Regions from separate parts of the Bacillus sp. AFS017336 genome, predicted to be linked through region 3. Evidence: predicted binding sites of a transcription regulator. Region 3 holds the regulator's gene; each other region holds the start of a gene.
The links. Region 3 encodes Rex, which represses fermentation and respiration genes when NADH is low (regulators of the CRP and FNR family bind a similar motif). Its sites were predicted from a motif close to TTGTGAAATATTTCACAA; they were not measured.
Positions count from the first base shown of each region.

Region 1: adhE (bifunctional acetaldehyde-CoA/alcohol dehydrogenase) is a predicted target of Rex. The motif match lies at 2,931-2,948, and genes of this name have one in related genera.
Region 2: CN601_RS15260 (lactate permease LctP family transporter) is a predicted target of Rex. The motif match lies at 3,128-3,145, and genes of this name have one in related genera.

Region 1 covers NZ_NUCO01000021.1:107,000-113,814, forward strand. The annotation lists gene CN601_RS12280 (polyamine ABC transporter substrate-binding protein) at 1-621, shown strand, start outside; gene CN601_RS12285 (MarR family winged helix-turn-helix transcriptional regulator) at 691-1,116, opposite strand; partial or broken gene CN601_RS28000 (histidinol dehydrogenase) at 1,320-1,518, shown strand; gene CN601_RS12295 (YitT family protein) at 1,769-2,377, opposite strand; gene adhE (bifunctional acetaldehyde-CoA/alcohol dehydrogenase) at 3,021-5,624, shown strand; gene CN601_RS12305 (RluA family pseudouridine synthase) at 5,717-6,625, shown strand; gene CN601_RS12310 (copper homeostasis protein CutC) at 6,636-6,815, shown strand, end outside.
Region 2 covers NZ_NUCO01000024.1:193,276-200,090, forward strand. The annotation lists gene CN601_RS15245 (WD40/YVTN/BNR-like repeat-containing protein) at 1-54, opposite strand, end outside; gene CN601_RS15250 (flavodoxin) at 51-518, opposite strand; gene CN601_RS15255 (hypothetical protein) at 563-958, opposite strand; gene CN601_RS15260 (lactate permease LctP family transporter) at 1,439-3,061, opposite strand; gene CN601_RS15265 (hypothetical protein) at 3,272-3,484, opposite strand; gene CN601_RS15270 (ECF transporter S component) at 3,761-4,486, opposite strand; gene CN601_RS15275 (ABC transporter ATP-binding protein) at 4,465-6,138, opposite strand; gene CN601_RS15280 (energy-coupling factor transporter transmembrane component T) at 6,111-6,815, opposite strand, start outside.
Region 3 covers NZ_NUCO01000149.1:8,771-15,585, reverse strand. The annotation lists gene tsaD (tRNA (adenosine(37)-N6)-threonylcarbamoyltransferase complex transferase subunit TsaD) at 1-901, shown strand, start outside; gene CN601_RS25195 (ABC-F family ATP-binding cassette domain-containing protein) at 1,119-3,044, opposite strand; gene CN601_RS25190 (redox-sensing transcriptional repressor Rex) at 3,206-3,832, shown strand; gene CN601_RS25185 (CPBP family intramembrane glutamic endopeptidase) at 3,875-4,546, opposite strand; gene groES (co-chaperone GroES) at 4,820-5,104, shown strand; gene groL (chaperonin GroEL) at 5,163-6,788, shown strand.

The DNA.
Region 1 (6,815 bases), on a different contig from region 3:
TATGTAAAAGAAAACATCGATAGTTGGGATGATCTTTGGAACCCTAAATACAAGGGTCACGTTACTTTATTAGATGATAATAGAGAAGTATTTGGAATGGGATTAATTAAAAATGGTTTTTCAAATAGTTCCACAAATAAAGATGAACTTCAAACAGCCTATAATAATTTAAAAACTTTAACACCTAATTTATTAGCGTTTGACACAGATACAGTAAAGCAAAAGTTTATTACAGAAGATGCATGGATTGGCCAAGTATGGTCAGGTGATGCAGCTTATATTCAAAAAGAACTTAAAGATGTAAAGTGGGTTGTACCAAAAGAAGGCTCATCAAGATGGGCAGATACATTGGCAATCCCTAAAGATGCAAAACAAAAGGATTTAGCAGAAAAATTTATTAATTATATGTATGATCCAAAAGTAAGTGCAAAAAATTATGAATCAATCGGATATGCAGATCCAAATAGTAAATCAGGACCTTATCATTCTGAAGAATATAAACAAAATCCTTATATAAATGTTACAAAACAAGAAACAGATGCAACTAGTTGGATTAAAGATGTTGGAAAACAAACAGAATTATATGATAAGTATTGGACTGAATTGAAAACGGGTAAATAATATTCACTTTCCTGTAAAAGTTAGACTTATATCAAACAAAAAAAGGTTATCTCATTTGAGATAGCCTTTTTAGTTTGAAGTTAATTTGTTTAATAATAGATGGAATTGATCTCTTTCATCTTTTGATAGCTTTTCGAATAATGTAAGCCAAAGCTCTTGTCGAATGTCGAACATGTCTTCAATAATTTGTTTTCCTTCATCTGTGAGTTCCAGCCAAGTCACTCTGCGATCTCGGATATCTCTTTTACGAGTAATTAGATGATTACTTACCAATTTATTTACAGCGGTTGTTATTGAACCTGAAGAAAGACCCATTTGTTTTCCAAGGTCTGAAGCGGAAAGTTTTTGATTTTTATATATTAAATACAATAGTAAGTATTTTGGTGGTGTTAAGGGGTTTTTAGCTTCCTCATCTGTTTTTTGCCAGTTTTTTCGAACTCGAATCATTAAGCTAGTTAAATCATAAATCAAAAGTTTATCGTTTTCAGCTAACAAGGCAATATCCACCTCCTAAATTATGATAAAAAGATAATATTAATGTGGCTATTGTATGTATAATTTATCAATTTTCTTAAGTATTATCAAGAATACTTGATTAATCGTTGGTATTTTTAATTTTGTCAAGTTTTGGTTGTATAGTTTCTATAGTGTTTTGTAAATAGTATGATAAAAGACAACATTGGTAGGGGTGAAGTACAATGTTTAAGTATTTTAAGTTTAAAATAAATGATACTGTTCAATTTGTAAAGAACGATGGCCATTTCTATCGAGTTATTGGATACAGGATCGAAAAAAGTATTTATTTAAATGATGAGTACAGTAGCATTATTTACGAACTCTTACGAGAATTTGATGGTCTACAAGTTGACGCCGAAGAAGAAGAATTAGTAAGTGTATCAAACTTTGATGAGTTTTACGGTTCAATGTTTGAGAAATTAGGTACATTTACAATTAAGTTTGCTAAAAAACAAGAGGAAGTAAATAAGACAAGCATTGAAGAAGGCTCATCTGTGGACGAACTATTAGATAAATATAATGACTACCGAAGACTGGCAATCCTTTTTAAAGATTGTCTTTATGATTTAGCTGCTGAAAATGTTTTAAATGAACTCGTTGACTACTCAGAATCAAAAAAAGATTACACGCATTAAGCGTGTAATCTTTTTTCATTCGTTTTAATTGCAACGGATTTATTTTGTACTTTACCTTCATATACTAATTCAGTTACTTTTGCACAAATAGCGACTGAGAGTATTGTATAACCTACTTCATTCCATGAAAGATAACTAAGTGAACAAAGTAGAATCACAGCATCAAATATAAAATATACTTTACCTATTGAAATTTTTGATTTTTTGCTCATTATGATTGTTATTAAGTCATCTCCACCAGTTGCTCCACCACTTCTAAGAATTAACCCTAATCCAAGTCCAGCGAAAATTCCACCTAATATAGCGGGAATCCATAAATGATTTCCAAAATGAAATGTAAAATGTGATGTTTTTTCTATTATAGAATAAAACACCGAAAATGAAATTGCGCCGAGTGTCGTATTAATTAATAATTTTTTACCTAAATACAATCCTGCCAATAAGATAATCGGAATATCGAGAATTAATGTTGTAATTGAAGGGGATATATTAAACGAATTTTTGACTAATAAAGCAATGCCAATAAATCCACCCTCAGCAAGATTGTTTTGATAATGAAAATGGTAAAGTGTAGTGGCTAAAATAAATGAACCAAATAAAATCATTAAGGTCTCACCCAAACGATTGTTACTCATTGTTATTTCCTCTTTTCGTAGTTAGTAGTTAAAAAGTAAAGTTATAAACTAACTACGTACATATAGAGCTCGTAGTTAGTTTTTTGCCTTTCTAACTACAAAGCTATATATCATTGAAGAAATAACATAATCGCCTGTCAACCATAGTTTCGCCTACCTTCAGTTTTATTTTTAGAGTTCTTTTGGTTCTCTAAATTAAAACCGCTAAGTGTAGGATAAATCTTTACGTTGCCAAATGCTCCTTCGAGCAATCATGGTTACACGTCCTTTTTGCCAGTTTTGTTAGAAAAATCTAACAGTTGAAAAATAAGTTCAAATGAACTTACTCTTAATTCTATCATATGCGAAATTATTTGAAAAAAGAAAAGAATTAACAAAAATCTACAAAGATTGAATCTAGGGATATGATAAAGAAAGAAAAAAATGAAAAATCCAAATAAAAACATAAGTATTTGTGAATTATTTCACAAAATAGACATAGCATTTTCAATGAAAAGGATATATATTATATTTGTAAACGATAATGTGAAATATTTCACAATATAAATTGATAAATGGGACGTATTAAATCCTAATTGGATCTAACTGTCCATCATCAGAGGAGGAGAGCCAAATGGCTGTTCAAGAAAAAATTGTAAATGAAATTAGTAGCGCTTCTGAAATGGTAAATGAATTAGTAGTAAAAGGACAAAAAGCATTAAAGGAATTTGAAAGTTTTAATCAAGAACAAATCAATGAAATCGTACATTCGATGGTTCTAGCTGGTTTGGATCAACATATGCCACTAGCAAAAATGGCAGTTGAGGAAACAGGGCGTGGAGTTTATGAGGATAAAATAATTAAAAATATTTTTGCAACAGAATATATATGGAATTCAATAAAAGATAATAAAACGGTTGGAATCATAAGTGAAGATCAGCAAACAGGAATAACTGAAATAGCAGAGCCTGTTGGTGTAATTGCAGGTGTAACTCCAACAACTAATCCAACATCAACAACATTATTTAAAGCAATAATTGCAATTAAAACTAGAAATCCAATTATTTTTGCATTCCATCCTTCAGCACAAAACTGTAGTAGAGAAGCAGCAAAAATAGTACGTGATGCTGCAGTTAAAGCTGGAGCTCCAGAGAACTGTGTGCAATGGATTGAAGTGCCTTCTATAGAAGCAACAAAATGTTTAATGAATCATGTAGGCGTAGCTCTTGTATTAGCAACTGGAGGAGCGGGCATGGTTAAATCAGCCTATAGTACAGGAAAGCCCGCTTTAGGTGTTGGACCAGGAAATGTACCTTGTTATATTGAAAAATCTGCTGAAATCAAATGTGCAGTTAATGATCTAATACTCTCAAAAACATTTGATAATGGAATGATTTGTGCATCTGAACAAGCAGTAATTGTTGATGAAGAAATTTATGATGAGGTAAACGCAGAATTAGAAGCAAATAATTGTTATTTTGCAACAATAGAAGATAAAAAGAAATTAGAAAAGCTAGTGATTAACGAGACAACTTGTGCTGTTAATGGGGACATTGTCGGTAAATCAGCTTATGAAATTGCGAAATTAGCTGGAGTAAGTGTTCCTGTGGATACAAAAATTCTAATCGTAGAATGTGACAATGTTGGTGCAAATGAACCTTTAACAAGAGAAAAACTAAGTCCAGTTTTAGCAATAATCAAAGTAAATGACAAAGAAGAAGGCTTTAAACGATGTGAAGAAATGTTAGAGCTTGGAGGATTAGGACATTCTGCAGTTATTCACAGTAGTGATGAAGAAATTCAAAAAGAATTTGGATTGAGAATGAAAGCATGCCGTGTAATATCAAATGCTCCTTCAGCTCATGGCGGAATTGGTGATTTATATAACGCATTTATTCCTTCATTGACACTAGGCTGTGGATCGCACGGTAAGAACTCTGTATCAACAAACGTAACTACAGTTCATCTTTTAAATATTAAAAAATTAGGAAGAAGAAATATGAATATGCAATGGGTCAAACTACCACCAAAAATTTATTTTGAAAAATATTCAACACAGTATTTAGAAAAAATGCCAAATGTCAAAAAAGCATTTATTGTAACTGACGAAGCAATGGTCAAACTTGGTTATGTTGATGTGATTAAATATTATTTAGAAAAGAGACAAGAAAATATTCAGATTGAAATCTTTTCAGATGTAGAACCAGATCCTTCAGATGTTACTGTAATGAAGGGTGCAGACAGAATGAGGGCATTTGAACCAGATACAATCATTGCGTTTGGTGGCGGTTCAGCAATGGATGCTGCTAAGGGGATGTGGATGTATTTTGAATATCCAGAAACTACTTTAGACGGACCTAAGCAAAAGTTCTTGGACATTCGAAAAAGAGCTTATAAATATCCAAAATTAGGTCGAAAAGCTCAGTTTGTTGCGATTCCAACTACATCAGGTACTGGATCAGAAGTAACGCCTTTTGCTGTAATTACAGATAAAGCAAATAATATAAAATATCCATTAGCAGATTATGAGTTAACACCAGATGTTGCAATTATTGACCCTCAGTTTGTGTCAACAGTTCCTAAAAGCATTACTGCAGATACAGGAATGGATGTATTAACACATGCTATAGAGGCTTATGTAAGTGTATTAGCGAACGATTATACAGATGGACTTGCGTTACAAGCGATTAAATTAGTATTTAAATATTTACCTAGAGCTTATAAAGATGGAAATGATTCTGAAGCACGTGAAAAAATGCATAATGCATCAGCAATAGCAGGAATGGCATTTGCAAATGCATTTTTAGGAATTAACCATAGCTTGGCTCATAAAATCGGTGCGGAATTCCATATTCCACATGGCAGAGCAAATGCGATCTTAATGCCTCACGTAATAAGATATAATGCAAAAAAACCAACTAAATTTACTGCTTTCCCTAAATATAAGCATTTTATTGCAGATGAACGATATGCAGAAATTGCACGCTTCTTAGGACTTCCAGCTACGACAACAGAACAAGGCGTTGAGAGTCTAATTACAGCAGTCATTAAGTTATCGAAAGAATTAAATATAAATATGAGTATCGAATCACAAGGTGTATCTGAAAAAGAATTTAAAGACAAAGTAGCATATTTAGCTGATCGTGCTTTCGAAGACCAATGCACAACTGCAAATCCAAAACTACCTTTAGTAAAGGAATTAGAAGAAGTTTATATGAATGCTTTTAAAGGCTGTTAAATAATTAGTAAACGTAGGGGCACCTGAAAGGTGCTCCTTTTTTGACTAATCTTATTTTGGTATAATAGCCATATTGAAAGTGGTGATTAGTAATGGAAACTATGAATCAAAATCCTTGGTTTAAGGTTGAAATAAGTAAAGTGCATGAGAATCAAACCGTAGAGTCGTATTTGAAAAGTGCATGGCAATTTCCAAAGAAGTTGCTTCATGAATTAAGAATGGCAAAAGGCTGTAAGATAAATGGAGAAGCTAAGCCTTGGAATACGGAACTAAAGAGTGGTGACCTTGTTGAAATCCGATTGTTTATAGAAGAAGATTATGGAGTTACTCCACAAGAGCAATCGATCGAGATTTGCTATGAAGATGAACATTTATTGGTAGTAAATAAACCTTATGGAATGGACACACATCCAAATGAAATAGGACAATTAAACACATTAGCAAATGGTGTAGCCTTTCATTTTCAAAATAAAGGCTTGAAAACTAAAGTTCGACATATCCATCGTCTTGATAAAGACACTACTGGCGGAGTCGTATTTGCTAAACATGCCTTGAGTAGTGCAATTCTAGATTCAATGTTAAGTCAGCGGAAAATAAAACGTACATATACTGCAATTGTTGAAGGAAATGTCAAATTACCAAAAGGAACAATTAATGAGGCCATTGGAAGAGACAGACATCATCCTACTAGAAGAAGAGTTTCACCTAAAGGTGATAAAGCCATTACGCATTATAAAAAAATTAATTATATTTCAAAGCTAAATGTAACGGTTTTAGAATGTCAGTTAGATACAGGAAGAACACATCAAATCCGTGTTCATTTAAGTTTTTTAGGTTATCCATTAGTAGGAGATCAATTATATGGTGGAAAACAAAAAATATTGAATCGTCAAGGACTACACGCAAGCAATGTGTCGTTAAAGCATCCTTTTACAGATGAAATAGTATCAATATCTTTTCCATTTCCTAAGGACATACAGCAAATAATTAACGAAAAGTGAGATGAATTAAATGTTATTAGAAGTAATTGCAACTACTGTAAAAGATGCGATAGACGCAGAAAAGTTTGGTGCAAATCGAATCGAACTAGTTACCGGAATAAAAGAGGGTGGTTTAACACCGAGTTATGCTACGATTAAGCAAGTCATACAAAATGTATCAATTCCCGTTCATGTTATGATTCGCCCACAT
Region 2 (6,815 bases), on a different contig from region 3:
CGTACTACCATTTTCAGTTCTTGTTACTGCTGTAGAACTGAACATGTTATTCATACAGTTCCCTCTAATTGGTCTTCGAATTGGCTAATAAAGCTAATGGCAAATGTGACACAACTCTCTATGTCTTCTTCTGTTTCTGGTGCGAATTCTACTTTTAATCCTTCCTCTACTATTTCAGCTCCACATTCTTTTAATCGCTCTTCTAATATGTCTACTGCAGCACAAAACTTAGGATAAGCGTGATCACCAGAGCCAAATACAGCTGCTTTTTTACCAGTTAACTCTAAGTTTTCAAGGTCATCATAGAAATCTTCAACTTCATACGGAAGCTCTCCATCACCCCATGTATAAGCTCCTAATATGATTCCATCAAATTCTAATAATTTCTGAGTATTAATATTTTCAATTTCTTTCATCTCAATATCATGTCCCATTGTATCTATACTTGATTTAATTAACTCAGCTATTTCCTCTGTATTACCTGACATACTTGCAAAAGCGATTAAAATTTTAGCCATTTTTCTCTCTCCTCAAATCTTACGTTTTTATTTATGACAATTATTTAAACAGCATCTTTATTTGTAAAAAATCTATTCTTTAATTCTTTTAAACTACGTAAATCATTTGCCATTGTTAGAAATGCTTCTCGATCATTCACATCAAGTGCTTCGTTTATTTTAAAATTCAAATGATTTATTTTAAGGTCAATATCCCACAATGAACAAAGTACTCCGCTTTCATATAAACCTTCTATATCTTCAACATGTAAATAAAACTCAAAATCACTGTTATTATCAATTAAATAATACCAACCTAAGCAATCCACATACTTTCTCTCACTTGTCATTGTCCATAAATCACCTTCATTGAATTCAATCATGTGTTGATGCTTTTGACCTGGACAACAACATGTTACTTGCTGATGAAACGGCTCTAAAATAATAAAATGTTTATCCATCATCGGCCTCCTTAATGGCTCTTCTATTCTAATTCGAGCTTTTTATTTTAAATAAGGGAATCAATCATTTTCATGATATTGATAATCATTTTCAATTGTAATTTTATATGATAATGATTATCAGTGTCAATTACAAAATCAATTTTTATTACATTAAATTTTTTATACCTTGGAGTTTAGTCCTTTTTATAGTGTTTCGATTTGAGGAAAAGGCGAACAAAATATGTATTTTGTTCATAAAGATGTGTACTTTGCTCATAAAGTAGTTGTTTTTGTTCATAAAGAACTGATTTTCGTGCATAAGCTACAGTTCTTCATCTATAAGCTAATCGTTTTTGTGCATACGCTATCTATTTTCCTTCATGACATAATCTGGCCCTATGTAAGCTTGAGCATATGCCCTTATCTTTCAATGTGAATACGTTTGAAAACGCAAAAAAAACCATAAGAAATAATATCTTATGGTTCAAATTCCTATCCTTAAAATATAGTCCAGCTAACAATACCTATTAAAACTAATAGTGACAGGCTGTACTTTACTGTCATTTTAAAGAGCTTTGATTCTTGTCCAACAAGGCCAACTGCTGCTGTTGCGACTGCTACTGATTGTGGGGAAATCATTTTTGCCATTGTTCCTCCCATTACGTTTACGGCAACCATTGTTTCTGGGAGGATTCCGATTTGTGCTGCTGTTACGGCTTGTAATGGTGCAAATAATGATCCACTATTTACAACGGAACCTGTTAGGAATACGCCGATCCAACCAAGTATTGGTGAGAATAGTGGGAACTTGTCTCCAGTAGATGCGAACGCTAGTCCAAGCGTTGATGACATTCCTGAATAGGTACAAATGTAGGCAAAAGCTAAGACGCTACAAATGGTTAGTATTGGTGATATTAATTCTTTAAAAGTTTCACTGGCGGTCTCTTTAACTAAATTCCAATTACATTTAAAAATAATAATCGTTAAAATAGCTGCTAATACAATGGCCGTTACAGTTGACGAAAATAAATCTAATTTATAAACGGCTGCATAAGGTGTATCAGTTGGAACAATTGGCGGTTTTCGAATAATTAAATTATTCAAAGCTGGTACAGGTATTAAAAATACAAGTTTCGCCAGTGCTCCTCCGGGTGCAAATAGAGCTTTAATAAAGTTTAAATTAAAAATTGTCACAAAAACAGTTAGTAGAATAAACGGTAACCATGCATAGATGATTTGATTAAATGAATATCTTTCTTCTGCGTTTGAAGCTTTACTTTCTGTTTGTTGAATTTTATAAATTTCTTTTGGACTCCATATGCGTAAAAATAATGATACTGCAACTAAACTTATTATTGCTGCAAATATATCAGCAAGTTCTGCGCCTAAAAAATACAAAACAGCAAATTGTGTAATGGCGAATGAAATTCCATTAACTAAAATGGCTGGAAGTGTTTGTCTAATTCCTTTAAAACCATCGATGATAAATACAAGTAAAAATGGTACTAAAATGCTTACTAGTGGAAGAACTAGAGCAGTATATCTACCAACTGTAAGTCCATCAAGACCAGTCAATTGTGCTGGTACATTAACAGGTATTCCCATTGCTCCAAATGCTCCACCAGCAATGTTTGCGATTAAGCAGATCGCCGCAGCATTTAATGCATTAAAACCAAGCCCAACTAGAATCGCAGCAGTAATGGCAACAGGCGCACCAAATCCTGCAGCACCTTCTAAAAATGCGCCGAATGAATAGGCCACCAAAAGAACTTGAATTCGTTGATCTTCCGTTATGGATGCGATACTTTTTCGAATAATACTAAACTGACCAGTTTTAGTAGTTAGTTTATATAGGAATATTGCTGCTAGTACGATTGATGCAACTGGCCAAATCCCTGCCAATATTCCATATACAGCAGATGACACAATCATTTTAATTGGCATTCCATAAACTAAAACTGCAACAATACCTGCAACAATAATGCTTAATGCACCTGCTATATAACCTCTTAGTTTTAAAACTGTTAATGCGATAATAAAAAATATAATTGGAATAGCTGCCATTAATGCAGAAAGCCAAATATTATGTAAAGGATTATATATTTGGGACCATGTTGACATATTTCGTTAGACTTCCTTTCCGTAAAATACCAATTCTTCATTTATACGGATAGAGTCACCAATCATTTGTTAAATATTCTACATAGTAAACTTTTAATGGATAGATTTTCTTGGAACTGGAGAGTTTTAGAAGATGTTAGATAGAAGTTTATAATTTAGATCTTATCCTAAATTAAGATAGACATTTTCTTAATTTAGGATCACATTAGTTTAACCTTCAATAGAAAAATCACTTTGTTTATTCTTCATAAAATAAGGACTTAATACAAAAATTATACCAGTTATTACGATCACTACTCCGAAAAGCACGTAATAAGTTTCATTTGATTTATTTATTAAATTGCGTACAACATCGATATATTTTAATGCACTTAATAAAATAAGTACCCCAATTAACATGTAATTTGCCTTTTTAAATTCCATTTCTCGTCCCCTCCTTATAAAAATACTATCATAATTTTATTTCGTAGACCCCCGGTAATATTTTCATAAAAAGTTCACATTTATTACTTTACAATAAAGAAAACTCTCCGATTGGCGAAGACAGAGGGGTAGTTGCACTTATACTTAATTCCTAAAATTGAAAACTACGTCGTTTGATCTTCTCCGCTGCCAATTTATACTTTCTTAATATACAAAAAAACATAACCAAATGTTATGTTTTCAGTAAATGATAGAGGCTATCGATATTTACTTTTCTTATCGACTTTCTACTAAGCCATATTTCTTCTTTATTCGTTCTAATTTTTCGATCATCGGATTAGCAAGGATCGCTAAAAAGATGACCGTTGCTAAAGCGTGACCTAGATCAAAAGGAACTCCGGATAGATATGTAGTTAGGAGAGCTTTCCAAGTTGGGTGTGAAGACCACATTAATAGTGCGCCAAAGTTTATGATTCCGCCATAGATAAAAAATGTTGATAATCCACCAAAAAGACAAAGGATAAGCCTTTTTTTTGGAAGCCTATCTTTGTGAAATATTAGTCCGGCAATAAATCCAATGATTCCAAAACAAAACATTTGCCATGGTGTCCATGGACCTTGACCAAAGAAGAAATTTGATACAAAGCCTGACATTGCTCCAACTAAAAATCCGCTTTCAGCTCCAAAGGTTACCCCGGCAATAATGACGATTGCGACAACTGGCTTAAATTGGGGGATCCAAAAAAAGGCTGCTCTTCCAGCGACGGCAATCGCACATAGTACTGCGATCACAATTAACTCCCTTGCTTGAGGTCGACGTTTTTCAAAAACCATTCCAAATGGAAGCATCGAATAGAAAATAATTAGAAGACTAATCAAATAATATTTTCTGTCATTTAATAGTAAGATTCCGCATGCAATTGTTAGGGGAATTACTATTAAAATTAGAAAGGTGGCTAGCATACTTCTTTTTCTTGATTTTATTGCATTGCCATCTTGCATAATGCAATCACATCCTCATTTGTTATGGCATTTTTAAAATATTGGCGAGAGATGCGATTTGCTGCAGTTGTATAAAAACTATTACCACCAAAGAATTCTGTAGTTGTACTTTCCGAAATTAAATTACCATCGAAAAATAGTCCACAATTGTCTGTATGTTTTGCACAAAATTCCAGATCATGTGACACCATTAAAATCGTAACACCATTTTGAGTTAGTTCTTTTAAAATGTTGGCAAACTTCTCTTTAAAACAGTTATCTAATCCTTTTGTAGGCTCATCTAATAATAGAATCTTAGGTTCTAAAAGTAATATTTTTGCTAACGCTACTCTTTGTTGTTCTCCGCCACTTAAATCATAAGGATGTTCCTTTAACAAATGCTCTATTTCAACTAAGATAGAAACATCTGAAATTTTCTTGTTCATCTCCACTTCACTTAATGTTCGATCCTTTATGATCGAAATTAAATCAAGCTCTACAGTCTTTTTCACAAATAAGCTTTGAGGATTTTGAGGTAGTACACCTAAATTTTTATGAAATAGCTCTTTATTATTGTATTTCGCAACTGGTTTTCCATTTAGTAAAACTTTTCCACGATAAGGTTTATTATTTCCTGCTATTACTGATAAAGTTGTTGATTTTCCTGTTCCATTTCCACCCATAATGGCATAAAATTTACCTTTTTGTATTTTAAGAGACAAACTTTTTAAAATATCCGTCCCATTTTTTTCGTACTTAAACCATACATCTTTCAATTCAATGGCGTTTTCGTTGTTATTCATATCGTTTTTCACTTGAGAATTCTGTTCTTTTATTGATTTACCATTAAGTAAATGATCTAAAAAATTTCTTCCGTCTCGCACGGTTACTGGGCATTCCTCATTACTAGGCAAGCTCGAATAGATTTGCATGGCACTTGGCAACGCACTTATTAAATCATTTTTTTCGTTCATTAAGCATTCACAAACACGTACAGGTGTATCGTGAACAATTATCTTACCGTTTTCCATTGCGATTACTTTATCAGCCATCGGAAAAACTTCTTCTAATCGATGTTCTGTTAAGATGATCGTAACGCCTAATTCATTATTTATCTTTTTAATTGCTTCCAAAAACTCAGCCGCAGCGATTGGGTCTAATTGTGAGGTTGGCTCGTCTAGTATTAATACTTCAGGTTGCATTGCCATAACTGACGCTAAATTTAGTAGCTGTTTTTGACCACCCGATAGCTCACTTACATTTTTCAAAAACCAATTTTGAATACCAAAAAAACTAGCCATTTCTGCTACTCTTAGCCGTATTGTTTGATTATCGATTCCAAGACTTTCTAATCCAAATGCAAGCTCATGCCACACTTTATCAGTTACGATTTGATTATCAGGGTTTTGTGATACAAAACCTATTTTGCTCGCTACTGTTCGTAAATCTAGTGATTCAATTGGTTCATTCATAAAGTTTATTTCACCACTTCGATTTCCATGAGGTGTAATAATCGTTTTTAAATGTCGTAATAATGTTGTTTTACCACAACCCGATTTTCCAATTATGACTGTAAAATCACCTCGATTTATGTTAACTGAAACATCATCAATCGCTTTATATTCTCTTTCTGGATAAGAAAAGGTTAGCTGTTTGATTTGATAGATTTCCATTTCAAATCCTCCATTACATTCAGAATCATAGGGGTAAATAAAAATAACAAGTAAGTAAAATAAACAAAAAGATTCCATATTGTTAAAGGCTTTATTAAAATGGCTGGATAGTATTTAATAGAAGTAATTCCTTGATACGTGCCAATTAAAATAATGGTAGTACAAACAATAAAGATCGCTAATACGATTCGATCTCTTTTTTCGAATTTAAAAATTGAGAATGCAGTACGGCCTCTAAGTCCATAACCGCGAGATTTCATTGAGTCGGCTGTTTCTATTCCATTTTCTAATGCCCAAGTAACTAATATGGAAATAATGTTAAGCCCATTTTTTATACGATGAAATATATTGCCATTTGAGGTAGATTTACCGATACTTCGTTGTGCTTCAGCAATTTCTTTTATTCGCATTTTAAATCTAGGAACAAATCGTAACACCATCGAAAATATTAATGATAAACTTGGAAGGATTCTTCCAAATAGATAGATAAATTTATCCGAAGTCATCACGGCATTGTAGCAAGCAAACCAATTAATGACAGTAACAAGCATACACGCTACTGCAAGACCATATAAAATTGATTCAAGTGTAATTGGATTCCCATCGTCAATATAATAAAGAATCGTCACACCTGCGTGACTAAACGTTGGATTTATGATCGCTGCAATAATCATTGT
Region 3 (6,815 bases):
CAAACGTTTTGGTGGAGTAGTACCTGAAGTCGCTTCAAGATTACATGTTGAGCAAATAACGGTGGTAATTGAAGAAGCGATGGAGCAAGCACAGATTAACTATGAGGATTTAGCTGCCATTGCTGTTACAGAGGGTCCAGGACTAGTAGGTGCATTACTAATTGGAGTAAATGCTGCAAAAGCAATTGCCTTTGCTCATGGATTACCTCTAATAGGTGTTCACCACATTGCAGGTCATATATATGCCAATCAACTAGTACAGCCTTTACAATATCCACTATTAGCTTTAGTAGTTTCTGGTGGGCATACAGAGCTTGTTTATATGAAGGAAGATGGCGTTTTTGAAGTAATAGGAGAAACACGAGACGACGCGGCAGGTGAGGCCTATGATAAGGTTGCTAGAACGCTTAAATTGCCTTATCCAGGTGGTCCACACATCGATCGTCTAGCACAAGAAGGAACGGCAAATATTCCATTTCCTAGAGCTTGGTTAGAAGAAGGTAGTTATGATTTTAGCTTTAGTGGTTTAAAGTCAGCAGTTATTAATTATATGCACAATGCTGAACAAAGAGGTGAGGAAGTGTCGCCAGCTAATGTAGCTGCCAGCTTCCAAGCAAGTGTAATTGAAGTAATTGTTTCAAAAACGATTAAAGCTGCAAAAGAATATGATGTGAAACAAGTTTTATTAGCAGGTGGAGTAGCAGCTAATAAAGGATTAAGAGCTTCATTACAAAATGAGATGAATGACTTAAATGATATAGAATTAATTATACCGCCATTATCACTTTGTACAGATAATGCAGCGATGATCGGTGCAGCTGCTTTTATCAGATTGAAGCAAGGGAAACTAGGTAATTTGGCACTAAACGGTAACCCTGGCTTAGATTTAGAGAATATGTAAAAAGTACTTATTCACAATTTTTTTAATAAAATGTGGATAAGTACTTTTTCTTTGTTAAAAACTTATTAAACCTTGTGCACAAAAATGTGTATAACATTGCTGTTTTTCTGTGGATAATGTGTATAAACCTGTGTAAAAGCTAAAATATAGCAAAAGTTATGTGGATAAAAATGTAGATAAGAAAAAACGGATAGCAATCAGCATATCCGTTTAATCATTACTCTTGTAAGTTTTCCCATTCTTCCATTAGGTCTATTAACTTAGCTTCTAAATCATTTTTCTTACTTGTTAATTCGTGTACTAATTGAAAGTCTCCGTAAACTTCTGGTTTGCATAGTTCTAGTTCGATTGTTTCTATATCAAGCTCAAATTGCGAGATATTGCTTTCGATCTCCTCAATACGACGCTGAGTTTGACGAAGTTTTTTCTTTAATTCTTTGTCTTGTTGATAATCAGAAACTGGTTGAGATGATTGTTTAACTTGTGTTAACATAACTTCTTTTTCAGCTTGTTCTTTCTCATATGCTTCGTTTTTCTTAAATTGGTAATAGTCATAATCACCTAGATAAATTGATAATCCTTCTTTTGCTAGTTCGAAAGTTTTTGTGGATAATCTGTTCATAAAATAACGATCATGTGATACAAACAAAATAGTCCCAGGATAATCTAATAAAGCATTTTCTAAAACTTCTTTACTATCTAAATCCAAATGGTTGGTAGGCTCATCAAGAATTAGAAAATTAGCTTTTTTCATCATAAGTTTTGCTAATGCTAATCTTGCTTTTTCTCCACCGCTTAAAGAGGTAACGATTTTAGTCACATCATCGCCAGAAAATAAAAAATTCCCTAATATTGTTCGAATCTCTTGTTCAGGCTTTAATGGATAATCATCCCAAAGTTCATCTAATACTCTTTTGTTAGATGTAAGCTTAGCTTGCTCCTGGTCATAATAACCGACCGAAACATTTGCACCAAAATCAATTGTTCCTTGTAATTTATTTAAATCACCAATAATCGTCTTAAGTAATGTCGACTTTCCAACACCGTTTGGACCGACTAGTGCAACACTATCTCCTCGGTTCAATACAAACTTCATTGTTTGATCAATTGTAGGGATGCGGTTATATCCAATAAATAAATCTTGTATTGAAAGGACGTCATTTCCACTTTGTTTTTCAATTGCAAATGAAAAATTAGCTGAAGAATCTTCTCCAAGTGGCTTGTCTAATCGAACCATTCTGTCGAGCTGTTTTCTACGACTTTGTGCTCTTTTTGTAGTTGAGGCACGTGCAATATTACGTTGTACAAAATCTTCAAGCTTAGAGATTTCTTCTTGTTGTTTTTCGAACTGTTTAAGCTCTTGCTCATATTGAGCAGCTTTTAAATCAAGATATTTACTATAGTTCCCAACAAAACGTTGATGCCTACGATTAGATATTTCATAAACAATATTTACAACTTGATCAAGGAAATATCGATCGTGGGATACAATTAATACCGCACCAGGATAAGATTGTAAATAACGCTCTAACCAACTAAGTGTATCAATATCCAAGTGATTTGTAGGCTCATCCAGTATTAATAGATCAGGCTTTGTTAATAATAGTTTACCTAAAGCAAGTCTTGTTTTTTGCCCACCGCTTAACGAAGAAATTTTTGTTTCGTAATCTTCATTACTGAAACCTAAGCCGCTAATAATTGAACGAATATCTGCTTCAAACTGATAACCGCCGTTTTCTTTGAATGTATATTGAAGATGATCATATTCATTCATTATCTTGTCATAAACAGGCTGATTAGAATAGACTTCTTCTTGAGTCATTTTTACTTCTAATTTTCTCATATTTTCCTGCATCTCAACTAAATGATTAAAAACAGAATAATATTCTTCCCATATCGTTTGATCACTTTGTAATCCAGTATTTTGGGCTAGGTAGCCTACAGTAACGTCCTTAGGCTTATTTATCTCGCCTCCGTCGTAAGACAATTCACCAGCTATTATTTTGAGTAATGTAGATTTTCCTGCGCCATTACGACCAACAATCGCAACTCGATCATTCGTTTGAACTTCTAATTTTATATTTGAAAGAATAATGTCACTACCAAAATACTTTGAGACATTATTTACTTGTAAAAGAATCATGGATAACACCTCATTGCAAAATTTTTTATCTGAGTAACTGTAGACTGTCAAAATTCTTAAATATAGTGTATATTTTACATTAGAACAAGTACTTTATTACTAAAGTAAAGCTAAATTACACACCATAGTAAAAAGAATTACAGTAAGTGGGGGATTAAAAAATGGACTCGGAACAAATTAAAATTCCACAAGCTACTGCTAAACGTCTACCTTTATATTACCGTTTTATAAAGAATTTGTCTTTATCAGGTAAACAAAGAGTTTCTTCAGCAGAGTTAAGTGAAGCAGTAAAGGTAGATTCCGCTACGATTAGAAGAGATTTTTCTTATTTTGGAGCACTTGGAAAAAAAGGATATGGATATAACGTAAATTACTTATTAACTTTTTTCTCGAAAGCGCTTAACCAACATGAAGTGATGAAAGTTGCATTAATTGGTGTAGGTAATTTAGGGACTGCATTCTTACACTATAATTTTATAAAAAATAATAATACTAAAATTGAAATGGCATTTGATATTGATCCAAATAAGATTGGAACTGAAATTGGTGGAGTACCTGTCTATAATTTAGATAATTTAGAAGACGTAATGAATGATGATATTCAAATCGTTATTTTAACTGTACCTGCACCTGTAGCTCAATCAATAGCAGATCGATTAAATGGAAAAAATATAAGAGGAATCTTAAATTTTACTCCTGCTCGAATTAGTGTACCAGAACATATTCGTATTCATCATATAGACCTAGCGGTTGAACTACAAACATTGGCATATTTTTTACAACAATAAAATTAGATTAATTTAAAAACCCCCAAAATATTGGGGGTTTCTTTAATGTAAATTTAACTGCTGAAAAACTACAAATGTGTTCATTAACATATGTGTTAAAATTGGAACGATAATTGAATTTGTACGTTTGTATAAATAACAAAATACGAAACCAATTAGGAAGTAAGATAAAAAGAATGGTAAGTCGCCATGCATAAACGAAAATATTGCTGAACTAATCCCAGCAGAAATAATAAATGGTAAGCGATTATAAAGCCTTTTGAAAATGATTCGGCGGAAAATTATCTCTTCTAATATCGGTGCTACTAGACTTGGTATGATAATAAATGCAGGATTCAGTTTAGCAATATTTAAGATATTTTGAGTATTTTCAGAGCCTGTATGTAAATTGAATACATAAATTAAAATGATATTACACACAATTTGAGTTGCCATCGTAATGAAGTAACCTAAAATTACCCAATTTAATATTGTACGATAGTTATGCTTAAAATTCTTAATTCCTTCAAAAATGGGCTTATGTAATAAAATCAGTATAATAATTAAACCAGTTATGAAGCTAATACAACTCCATAAGGCCACCGCTTCAAGGGAAGCAGTCTTCTTTTCCACTCCAGCGTATAAATTACTATTTAATAAATAGGGAACCCCAAATGCCGCCGAATATTGAATAACAGCATAAGTTAAGATAATCAATAAATCTCTAGTTTTCAATAAGATAGCTCCTTTGTGTTGATATTTTTCATAACCCAAAGGTTGATAACAACATGTACATTATTTTACTCGTTTCTTTAGTTTCTTAAAAGAAATTTTCGTTTTTTATTTTACATTTAATTGTAAAGATAAAACTGATTATATTTCGACAAGAAAAGTGCCTGCTTCAGACTTGCAAAATTTTTTGATATTATTTAAACTAATAATTGTGTTAGCACTCAATATTAATGAGTGCTAAAAAATAATGATTTGATTATTGAGGAGGTATTACACATGTTAAAGCCATTAGGTGATCGTGTTGTAATTGAGCTTGTTGAGTCTGAAGAAAAAACTGCTAGCGGTATCGTGTTACCAGGTAGTGCACAAGAAAAGCCACAAGAAGGCAAAGTTGTTGCAGTAGGTACTGGACGTGTACTTGAAAATGGTGAGCGCATTGCTTTAGAAGTATCTGTAGGTGACCGCATTATCTTCTCTAAATACTCAGGTACAGAAGTTAAGTACGGTGGTACTGAATACCTAGTACTTCGCGAAAACGATATTCTTGCAATCATAGGTTAATAAAATAAAATACTTAAATTAAAAAATAAATTTTTTATATTATAAGGAGGTCATTTCAATGGCTAAGGACATTAGATTTGGTGAAGAAGCTCGTCGCGCAATGTTACGTGGTGTAGACGCTTTAGCTGATGCTGTAAAAGTAACATTAGGACCAAAAGGACGTAACGTAGTTCTTGAGAAAAAATTCGGTTCTCCATTAATTACAAATGACGGTGTTACAATCGCAAAAGAAATCGAATTAGAAGATGCATTCGAAAACATGGGTGCAAAATTAGTTGCAGAAGTTGCTAGCAAAACGAACGAGATTGCTGGGGACGGTACAACTACTGCGACAGTTTTAGCGCAAGCTATGATTCGTGAAGGTCTTAAAAACGTAACTGCTGGTGCAAACCCAATGGGTATCCGTAAAGGTATCGAAAAAGCAGTTGCTGTAGCAATTGAAGAATTAAAAACAATCTCTAAACCAATTGAAGGTAAAGAGTCAATCGCACAGGTTGCTGCAATTTCTTCAGCAGATCCAGAAGTAGGACAATTAATCGCTGAAGCAATGGAGCGCGTAGGTAACGACGGTGTTATTACACTTGAAGAATCTAAAGGCTTCACAACTGAATTAGAAGTAGTAGAAGGTATGCAATTTGACCGTGGATACTCTTCACCATACATGGTTACAAATTCAGAGAAAATGGTTGCTGAATTAGAAAATCCATATATCTTAATTACAGATAAAAAAGTAACAAATATTCAAGAAATCTTACCGGTACTTGAGCAAGTTGTTCAACAAGGTAAGCCACTATTAATCATTGCTGAAGATGTTGAAGGTGAAGCACAAGCAACAATCATCGTAAACAAATTACGTGGTACTTTCAACGCAGTTACTGTTAAAGCTCCTGGCTTTGGTGACCGTCGTAAAGCAATGTTAGAAGACATCGCAATCTTAACTGGCGGTGAAGTGATTACAGAAGAATTAGGATTAGATCTTAAAACAACTAACATCACTCAATTAGGTCGCGCTTCAAAAGTTGTAGTAACAAAAGAAAACACTACAATCGTTGAAGGTGCTGGTGAAACAGCATCGATCCAACAACGTATCGGTGTAATCCGTGCTCAATTAGAAGAAACAACTTCTGAATTCGATCGCGAAAAATTACAAGAGCGTTTAGCTAAATTAGCTGGCGGTGTAGCAGTAATCAAAGTTGGTGCTGCAACTGAAACTGAATTAAAAGAACGTAAATTACGTATTGAAGATGCATTAAACTCTACGCGTGCTGCAGTTGAAGAAGGTATTGTAGCTGGTGGTGGTACTGCATTAATGAGCGTATACAATAAAGTAGCTGCAATTGAAGCAGAAGGTGACATAGCGACTGGTATCAACATCGTATTACGTGCACTTGAATCTCCAGTTCGTCAAATCGCTACAAATGCTGGTTTAGAAGGATCTGTAATCATTGAAAAATTAAAAGGTGCGGAAGTAGGCGTTGGTTTCAATGCTGCTAACGGACAATGGGTAAACATGATTGAAGAAGGAATCGTTGACCCAACTAAAGTTACTCGTTCTGCACTTCAAAACGCAGCATCTGTTTCAGCTATGTTCTTAACAACTGAAGCAGTAGTAGCTGACATCCCTGAGAAAAACGCTCCAGCAATGCCTGACATGGGTATGGGCGGAATGGGCGGCATGATGTAATAAGTCGCCTCACATTTTTGTGATGCT